2 regions of the Streptomyces sp. NPDC017993 genome follow, and region 2 is predicted to be linked to the other one. Evidence: riboswitches for the same ligand, from Rfam matches in the RefSeq annotation. Region 2 holds a riboswitch; the other holds the start of a gene.
The links. Region 2 has a riboswitch for cobalamin ahead of ACH4FH_RS28540 (prenyltransferase/squalene oxidase repeat-containing protein). Riboswitches for the same ligand answer to the same signal wherever they lie in the genome.
Positions count from the first base shown of each region.

Region 1: it holds a riboswitch for cobalamin, as region 2 does, so the genes downstream of both, ACH4FH_RS12430 (energy-coupling factor ABC transporter permease) here and ACH4FH_RS28540 (prenyltransferase/squalene oxidase repeat-containing protein) in region 2, are expected to answer to the same signal.

Region 1 covers NZ_JBIRGO010000006.1:112,991-116,794, forward strand. The annotation lists gene ACH4FH_RS12420 (TetR/AcrR family transcriptional regulator) at 1-524, opposite strand, end outside; gene ACH4FH_RS12425 (FAD-dependent oxidoreductase) at 625-1,671, shown strand; cobalamin riboswitch at 1,847-2,054, shown strand; gene ACH4FH_RS12430 (energy-coupling factor ABC transporter permease) at 2,084-2,797, shown strand; gene ACH4FH_RS12435 (energy-coupling factor ABC transporter substrate-binding protein) at 2,797-3,165, shown strand; gene cbiQ (cobalt ECF transporter T component CbiQ) at 3,173-3,804, shown strand, end outside.
Region 2 covers NZ_JBIRGO010000017.1:183,809-187,612, forward strand. The annotation lists gene ACH4FH_RS28530 (aldehyde dehydrogenase) at 1-193, opposite strand, end outside; gene ACH4FH_RS28535 (MBL fold metallo-hydrolase) at 457-1,566, shown strand; cobalamin riboswitch at 1,695-1,876, shown strand; gene ACH4FH_RS28540 (prenyltransferase/squalene oxidase repeat-containing protein) at 2,038-3,369, shown strand; gene ACH4FH_RS28545 (SCO2322 family protein) at 3,369-3,804, shown strand, end outside.

The DNA of each region.
Region 1 (3,804 bases), on a different contig from region 2:
CCCGCCGCCGCCAGGGTGGCCGGCCCATCAGCCAGCAGGTGGGGGATGGCGGCGTGCATCGCGAGGGTGACGACGGCGGCGCGCTGCGGGGTGACGGGAAGGCCGGCGGTTCGCTGCGCCGTTTCGAGACCAGCGAAGTCGGAGGCCGCGATGGGGTCGAGGACAGCCGAGAGCCAGGGCTTGCGGGCCGCTTCGGCCTGTAGCTCCAGGTAAGCGAGAAGCCGGGGACGGCCAGGCCCGACGACGTTCCGGAGGAGATCCCCGAACATGCCGACAAGCCCCTCACGGTCGGTGGGCGGTGCACCGGCGGCCGCCATCTGTGCGGTGGTGTCGCGGTACTGCTCCAGACAGCGCTCGGCTACCGCGCGCAGGAGGGCGTCCCGGGTCGGGAAGTAGTTCTTGGTCGTGCCGTGCGGTACGTCCGCGGCCGCGTCGACCGCACGGTGCGTCAGACCGCGTCCGCCTGCGGCGGCCAGTACGCCGATGGCCGCATCACGCAGGCGGTCCCGTCGGTCCGGATTCACTGCCAGAGGCCCTCTCTCCTCGACTCCTTGCCCACAGTACCCCAACCGTGGTACCACAGGTGTGGTGGTCCGTTGGATCGGAAGCGTCACGGGAGGCGGCATGACCGGAAGTGCGGTTGTCGTGGGGGCGGGAGTGGGCGGACTGGCGACTGCGCTCGGGCTGCGCCGAGCCGGCTGGGCAGTCACGATTCTGGAGCGCCGGACGGAACTCGAGCGGTACGGCACCGCCTTCGGCATCCATCCCACCGCTCAGGCCGCGCTCGACCGCCTCGGAGTGGGTGAGTCCTTCCGCGCCCGGGCGGTGCCCTACCGGAACGCCCGGATCCGTACCCCGCAAGGGAAGGTGATGGCGCGTCTTCCGCTGGAGCGGATCGAGCGCAAGGCCGGCCGGCCCGAACTTCTCATTTCCCGGCCCTATTTGATCGACGCGCTCCTGGCCGAGTTACGCGCCTTCGGGGACGTCCCGCTCAAGGTCGGCGAGAACGTCAGCGATGTGCATGCGCTCCTTGCCGACAATGACCTGGTGGTAGGAGCTGACGGAATCCGCAGTGCCGTGCGTGCCGCATGTTCCGGCGGCGGGCGCAGCGGCCCGCGGCGTCTCGGGGCCGTTGCCTGGATCGGTGTAGCCGACTTCGACAGCGGCATGTACGGCGAAACCTGGGGCCCTGGCCGGTTCTTCGGAATGACGCCCATCGAGCCCGGCCGCACCAACTGGTACGCCACCGTCCCCGAGGCCACCACCTCCCAAGAACTGCGCCGAATGTTCGAGGGCTGGCACGACCCCATCCCCCGGATACTCGCCGAGACCGACCCGGCCACCTGGATCCGCTACGAGATGCGACATCTGTTCCCCGCCCTTCCCGCCTTCGTCGACCACGGAAAGGTCGCCTTGGTCGGAGACGCCGCGCACGCCATGACCCCCAACCTGGGCCAGGGGGCGTGCACCGCGATTCTCGACGCCGAGGCCCTTACCCGGGCCGTCGCCGCACACGGAACGGCCGCCCTGCCATCCGCCCTGCGCACCTACGACGCGGAGCGCCGCCGGAGTGCTCAGCGGATCGCCTTCGCCTCACGGAACCTGCACCGCTTCATGTCCACCGAGCGCACCCGCCTGCGTGATGCGCTGATCCGTACGCTGCCGAGCTGAAGGGCGAGGAGAGCGCACAGAGGGCGTGGACATCGGATCGAGCTTGGTCATCGGACGGGGGGCAGCGACCCCCACCGAGAATGCCAGGCCGATCCCAGGGCAGCCCGTTTCCGCAGAAGCCGGGCTCCCCTGCCGCCGCTGCGAATGCAGGGGGTGAGCCTCGCCCGGCTCCACTTGTCACCGCACCCGACCTGGCACTACTGTCACCACGCCTTGGTGAACGGGAAATTCGGTGTGATGCCGGTGCGGCCCTCGCCACTGTGAATCGGGAAGTCCGACTCCGGCCCTCGCGGGCAGCCACTGGGTCCTTGTGATCCGGGAAGGCGGAGTCCGGGCGGTGGTACCCGTCAGCCAGGAGACCGGCCAAGGCACTTCAACCATCCACGAGGTGCTGGAGAGGGTCTGCTGAGCCATGCACATAGCCGAGGGATTTCTGCCTCCGGCGCACGCGGTCGCCTGGGGCGTCGCGTCGGCGCCATTCGTCGTCCACGGAGTCCGGTCACTGACCCGTGAGGTCAAGGAGCATCCCGAGAGCACTCTGCTCCTCGGTGCGTCCGGGGCCTTCACCTTTGTTCTGTCCGCGCTGAAACTGCCCTCGGTGACGGGGAGCTGCTCCCACCCCACCGGTACGGGGCTGGGCGCCATCCTGTTCCGCCCGCCGATCATGGCGGTGCTCGGCACCATCACCCTGCTGTTCCAGGCCCTTCTGCTCGCCCACGGCGGCCTGACCACGCTCGGCGCCAACGTCTTCTCGATGGCGATCGTCGGGCCCTGGGCCGGGTACGCGGTCTACAAGCTGCTGCGCCGCTTCGCCGTGCCTTTGATGGTGGCGGTGTTCTTCGGCGCTTTCGTCGCCGACCTGTCCACCTACTGCGTCACCAGCGTGCAGCTGGCGCTCGCCTTCCCGGACCCGAGCAGCGGATTCCTGGGCGCGCTCGGCAAGTTCGGCACCATCTTCGCGGTCACCCAGATCCCGCTCGCGGTGAGCGAGGGGCTCCTCACGGTGCTCGTGATGCGGCTGCTCGTGCAGTCCAGCAAGGGTGAGCTGACCCGGCTCGGCGTGTTCCTCGCCGGCAAGCAGGCCCGGGCCGAGAAGAGCGAGACCGAGACCGAGGCGGTGACCTGATGAGCAGGAACGCGAAGATCAACACCCTGCTGCTGGTGGTCGTGGCCGCACTGGCCGTCCTGCCGCTGGTCCTCGGCCTCGGTGACCACAAGAAGGAGCCGTTCACGGGCGCCGACGCGCAGGCCGAGACGGCGATCACCGAGCTCGACCCCGACTACAAGCCCTGGTTCTCTCCGCTGTACGAGCCGCCGTCCGGCGAGATCGAGTCGGCGCTGTTCGCCCTCCAGGCCGCCATCGGCGCGGGCGTCCTCGCCTTCTACTTCGGCCTGCGGCGCGGACGCCGCCAGGGCGAGCTGCGCGCACAGTCGCGGCAGAACGCCGAAGGCGCCGAGAGCGGTGCCGGGGTATCCGCAGCCCAGGGGGACTGACCGCCCCGTGCTGCCGATCGACGCGGCGGCGCACAGCAGTCGCTGGCGCCGCCGCCATCCCGTGGACAAGGCCGTGCTCGGTCTCGGACTCACCGTGCTGGCGATCTCGCTGCCGCCCTGGCCCGGCGCCGCCCTGGTGCTCGTTGCCGCCCTCACCGTGCTGCTGGGCCCGGCGGGCGTATCCGGCCGTCGTCTGTGGCGCGCGTACCGGGTGCCCCTGGGTTTCTGCGTCACCGGTGCCGCCACCCTGATCATCCAGGTCGGCGGGCCCGAAGGGTTCGTGACCCTCGCCGACGGCGGGCCGGTCCGCGCCGGGCAATTGCTGCTGCGCACCTCGGCCGCGTCGCTCGGCGTCCTGCTGTTCGCCTTCACCACCCCGATGTCCGACCTGTTGCCCCGCCTGGTGAAGGCGGGGGTGCCCGCTCCGGTCGTGGACGTGGCCCTGGTGACGTACCGCATGAGCTTCCTGCTGTTGGACTCGGTGCGCCGGATCCGGGACGCCCAGGCGGCCCGGCTCGGGCACACCACCCGGGCGGCCACCTGGCGTTCGCTTGCCGGGCTCGGCTCCACCGCGTTCGTACGCGCCTTCGATCGGGCGGCGCGGCTCCAGACCGGACTCGCCGGGCGCGGGTACGACGG
Region 2 (3,804 bases):
TGGCCCAGACCCCGGAGTCGAAGGACGTGCGGGCCGCAGCCACCGCGCGGTCGACATCGGCCCGGGAGGCGTGCGGAACCCGGCCGATGACCTGCTCGGTGTGCGGTGAGACGACCTCGATCGTGTCGCGGCCGGCCGGGTCGACCAACTCACCGCCTATGTAGAGCTTTCCGTGCTCGACGAGGTCGCTCATCGCTGCCGCCTCCCGCGGGTTGGCCGCCCTCGGCCGGCTGGCATTCATGCGCCCGCCGACATCTGACGCTGCATCAGAAACTGATACCAGTTCCCCTTGCAGGAGTCCACGGCGCGCACACAATCACCGCGCCGTCGGCCCCCACTTCCTAGCCGGTGCCTGTCTACTGCCTCAACTCCGCCATCGAAAAGACCACTTCAGGACGTACTGGAACTCGTTCTAGTTATAGTGACCGGGCAGGCCCACACCGAGAGGGGACCGGGATGACACAGGTGACCGACCACAGGGGCGGGGTATGGAGCATCGCCGTCCCCATCCCGGACAATCCGCTCGGCCACACCCTCGTCCACCTCCTGGAGACCGACCGCGGTCCGGTGCTCATCGACACCGGCTGGGACGACCCGGACTCCTGGGACACCCTCGTCGCCGGTGTCGAGGGATGCGGGTTCGCCGTCACCGACCTGCACGGCGTCCTGATCACCCACCACCACCCCGACCACCACGGCCTCTCCGCCAAGGTCCGCGAGGCGTCCGGGGCCTGGATCGCGATGCACGCGGCCGACACCGCCATGGTCCGCCGCAGCCGCGAGGCCGAGCCGGGCCGGTGGCTCGACTACCTGACCGCCAAACTCACGGCGGCGGGCGCGCCCGAGGACCACCTCGCGCCCCTGCGGGCGGCCCGCGCCAAGGGCAGCGCCCGGTCACTGCCCGCCCGGCGGCCCGCGCTGCCCGACCGCGACATCGCCCCCGGCGAGCTGCTCGACCTCCCCGGGCGTCGGCTGCGGGGGATCTGGACGCCGGGGCACACCCCGGGACACGTCTGCCTGCATCTGGAGGAGGAGCACCCGGGGCGGGGCACGGGGGCCGGTGCGGGGGCCGGGGACGGGGAGGCCGGGAGTGCGGTGGCCGGGGCCCCGGCCGGGCAGCCCCACCGCTTCGGCCGGCTGTTCTCCGGCGACCACCTCCTCCCCGGCATCACCCCGCACGTCGGGCTGTACGAGGACCCGGACGACGCCACGGTCACCGACCCGCTGGGCGACTACCTCGACTCCCTGGAGCGGATCGGCAGGCTCGCCCCCGCCGAGGTGCTGCCCGCCCACCAGCACGCGTTCGCCGACGCGGACGGGCGCGTGCAAGAACTCCTCGCCCACCACGAAGAGCGCCTGTCCGGACTGAGAGCACTGCTCCGCGAACCCCTCACGCCCTGGCAGCTCGCGGTGGCGATGGAGTGGAACCGCCCCTGGGAGCAGATCCCCTACGGCTCCCGCAACATCGCCGTCTCGGAAGCCGAGGCCCACCTGCGCCGCCTGGTGAAACTCGGGCACGCCGAGCCCGTCCCCGGCTCCGACCCGGTGACGTACCGGGCGGCATGACCCCCGAGGGCCGGCGCCCGACACCGCCCGACACCGCCCGACACCGCCCGCGGGGAAGGGCTCCGCCGCCCCGCTCCCCGCGCCCGCACGCCGGGGCCGCGTTCCCGCCGGTATCCGTACGTGCGAGCGAACCCCTTGCGGGCGCCGGTTAAGGTGTGCGTGAAAACTTCATCCGTGCCTATCGGGGGAAGCCGGTGAAAATCCGGCGCTGACCCGCAACCGTGAGGACGGCCCGCCCGCGCACCGCGACGCTTACGCGGCACGCACGGCCGTACGAGCCGGAGCACCCGCTGGCGCACGACCAAGGCTCCCGCCCCGGCCCCGCCTTCGGACGGCCGGTGCGCGGCACCGTCGAGGTATACGGAGCTGAGCCCGGTGCCACCGCGTGGGTCCGACGACCGGGCGCGCGGGCGGCCGGCCGAGCGCGGCTGCGTACACCGCTGCGAACCGACCCCGAGAGGCACCGACCCCATGGCTCCTTCCTTCGCCGTCCTGGCACGCCGCGCCGCCGCGGCGCTGGCCACCGCGGCGGTGCTGGGCGCGGCCGCCGCCCCGGCCGCGTTCGCCGACTCCGCCGCCCCGGCCGCGGCCCCCTCGCCCTCCCCCGCGAAGCTGCCCGCCGGCCTGTACGGCGCCACCTCCCCTGAGTACGACGGCGTGTGGCGGCAGTCCCTCGCCCTGCTCGCGCAGGACACGGTGGGCCTGCGGCCCGCGGCGTCGGCGGTCGACTGGCTCACCGGGCAGCAGTGCGCCGACGGTTCGTTCGCCGCCTTCCGGGCCGACCCGGCGAAGCCCTGCGCCGCCAAGACGATGCGGGACACCAACCAGACGGGCGCCGCGGTGCAGGCACTGGCCGCGCTCGGCGGACACGGTGACGCCGTGAAGAAGGCCGTGGGCTGGCTGAAGTCCGTGCAGAACAAGGACGGCGGATGGAGTTCGATGGCGGGCTCGGCGAGCGACGCCAACTCCACCTCCGTGGTCATCGGGGCACTCGTCGCGGCGGGCGAGAAGCCGGCCGCCGTGACCTCGGAAGAGGGCGGCAAGTCGCCCTTCGACGCGCTGCTGACCTTCCAGCTGGGCTGCAGGGCGAAGTCCGCGGAGCGCGGCGCCTTCGCCTTCCAGCCCAAGGACGGCGCGTTGGCCCCGAACGCCGACGCCACCGCGGCCGCCGCGCTGGGCGCCCTCGGCGAGGGCTTCGTCGTCACGCCGGCCGGCAAGGACACAGTCACCCCTGTCCGCCCGCTGACCTGCAAGGACGGTGCGGACAGCCAGGGCGACGACGGTAAGGGCAAGGGCAGCGCGGACGCCGGTGCCCGGAAGGTGGCGGCCGGGGGCGCGGACGCCTACCTCGTCGCGCAGCTCGACGCGAACGGGCAGCACCTGCTGTCCGCGATGCCCGGCGCGGAGGACCAGCCGGACGTCGGCAACACCGCCGACACCGTCCTCGCGCTGGCCGCGGGAGCGCACGGCGCGGCCGCGCAGAAGCCGCTGAAGTGGCTGGAACAGCACGCGGCGGACTGGGCGAAGCAGAACGGCCCGGCCGCGTATGCCCAGCTGGTGCTCGCCGCGCACGCCACGGGCACCGACCCGCGCGCCTTCGGCGGCACCGACCTGGTCGCCGCTCTCAACGCCACCGGCCCCGCGCCGGCCGCCGGCCAGAAGCAGGGGAAGAGCGCCGACGCGAAGGACACGGAGGACAGCGGGAGCGGCATGGGCATCTGGTGGGTCGTCGGCGTCGGGCTCGCCGTGGGCGCCGGTATCGGCTTCCTGCTGAGCGGCCGCAAGAAGAAGAACGCCCTCTGATGCGCTTCCCTCGTATCGCCTGCGCCCTGCTGCTGGCCGGCACGATCAGCGGCCTGGCCGCCGCGCCCGCCCAGGCGCAGGAGTACCGCTACTGGTCCTTCTGGAACAGCAAGGGCGGCTCGGGCGGCTCCGGTGGCGCCGCCGGTTCCTGGGCGTACGCGACCGAAGGGCCGGCCACCGCGCGGCCGGCCGACGGTGCGGTCGAGGGGTTCCGGTTCACCGTGAGCGCCGACTCCGCCGCGGCCGCCGGCCCGCGCACGGCCGCCGACTTCGACGCGATCTGCCAGGGCACACCCGCCAAGGAGAACAGCAAGCGGGTCGGCGTCGTCATCGACTTCGGCAGTGCGTCGGACGCGCCCGGCGGGGAGCGGCCGCCGAAGCCGCGGACGCACTGCGCCGTTGTCCCTGAGGACGCCTCGGCGGGTGAGGTACTGG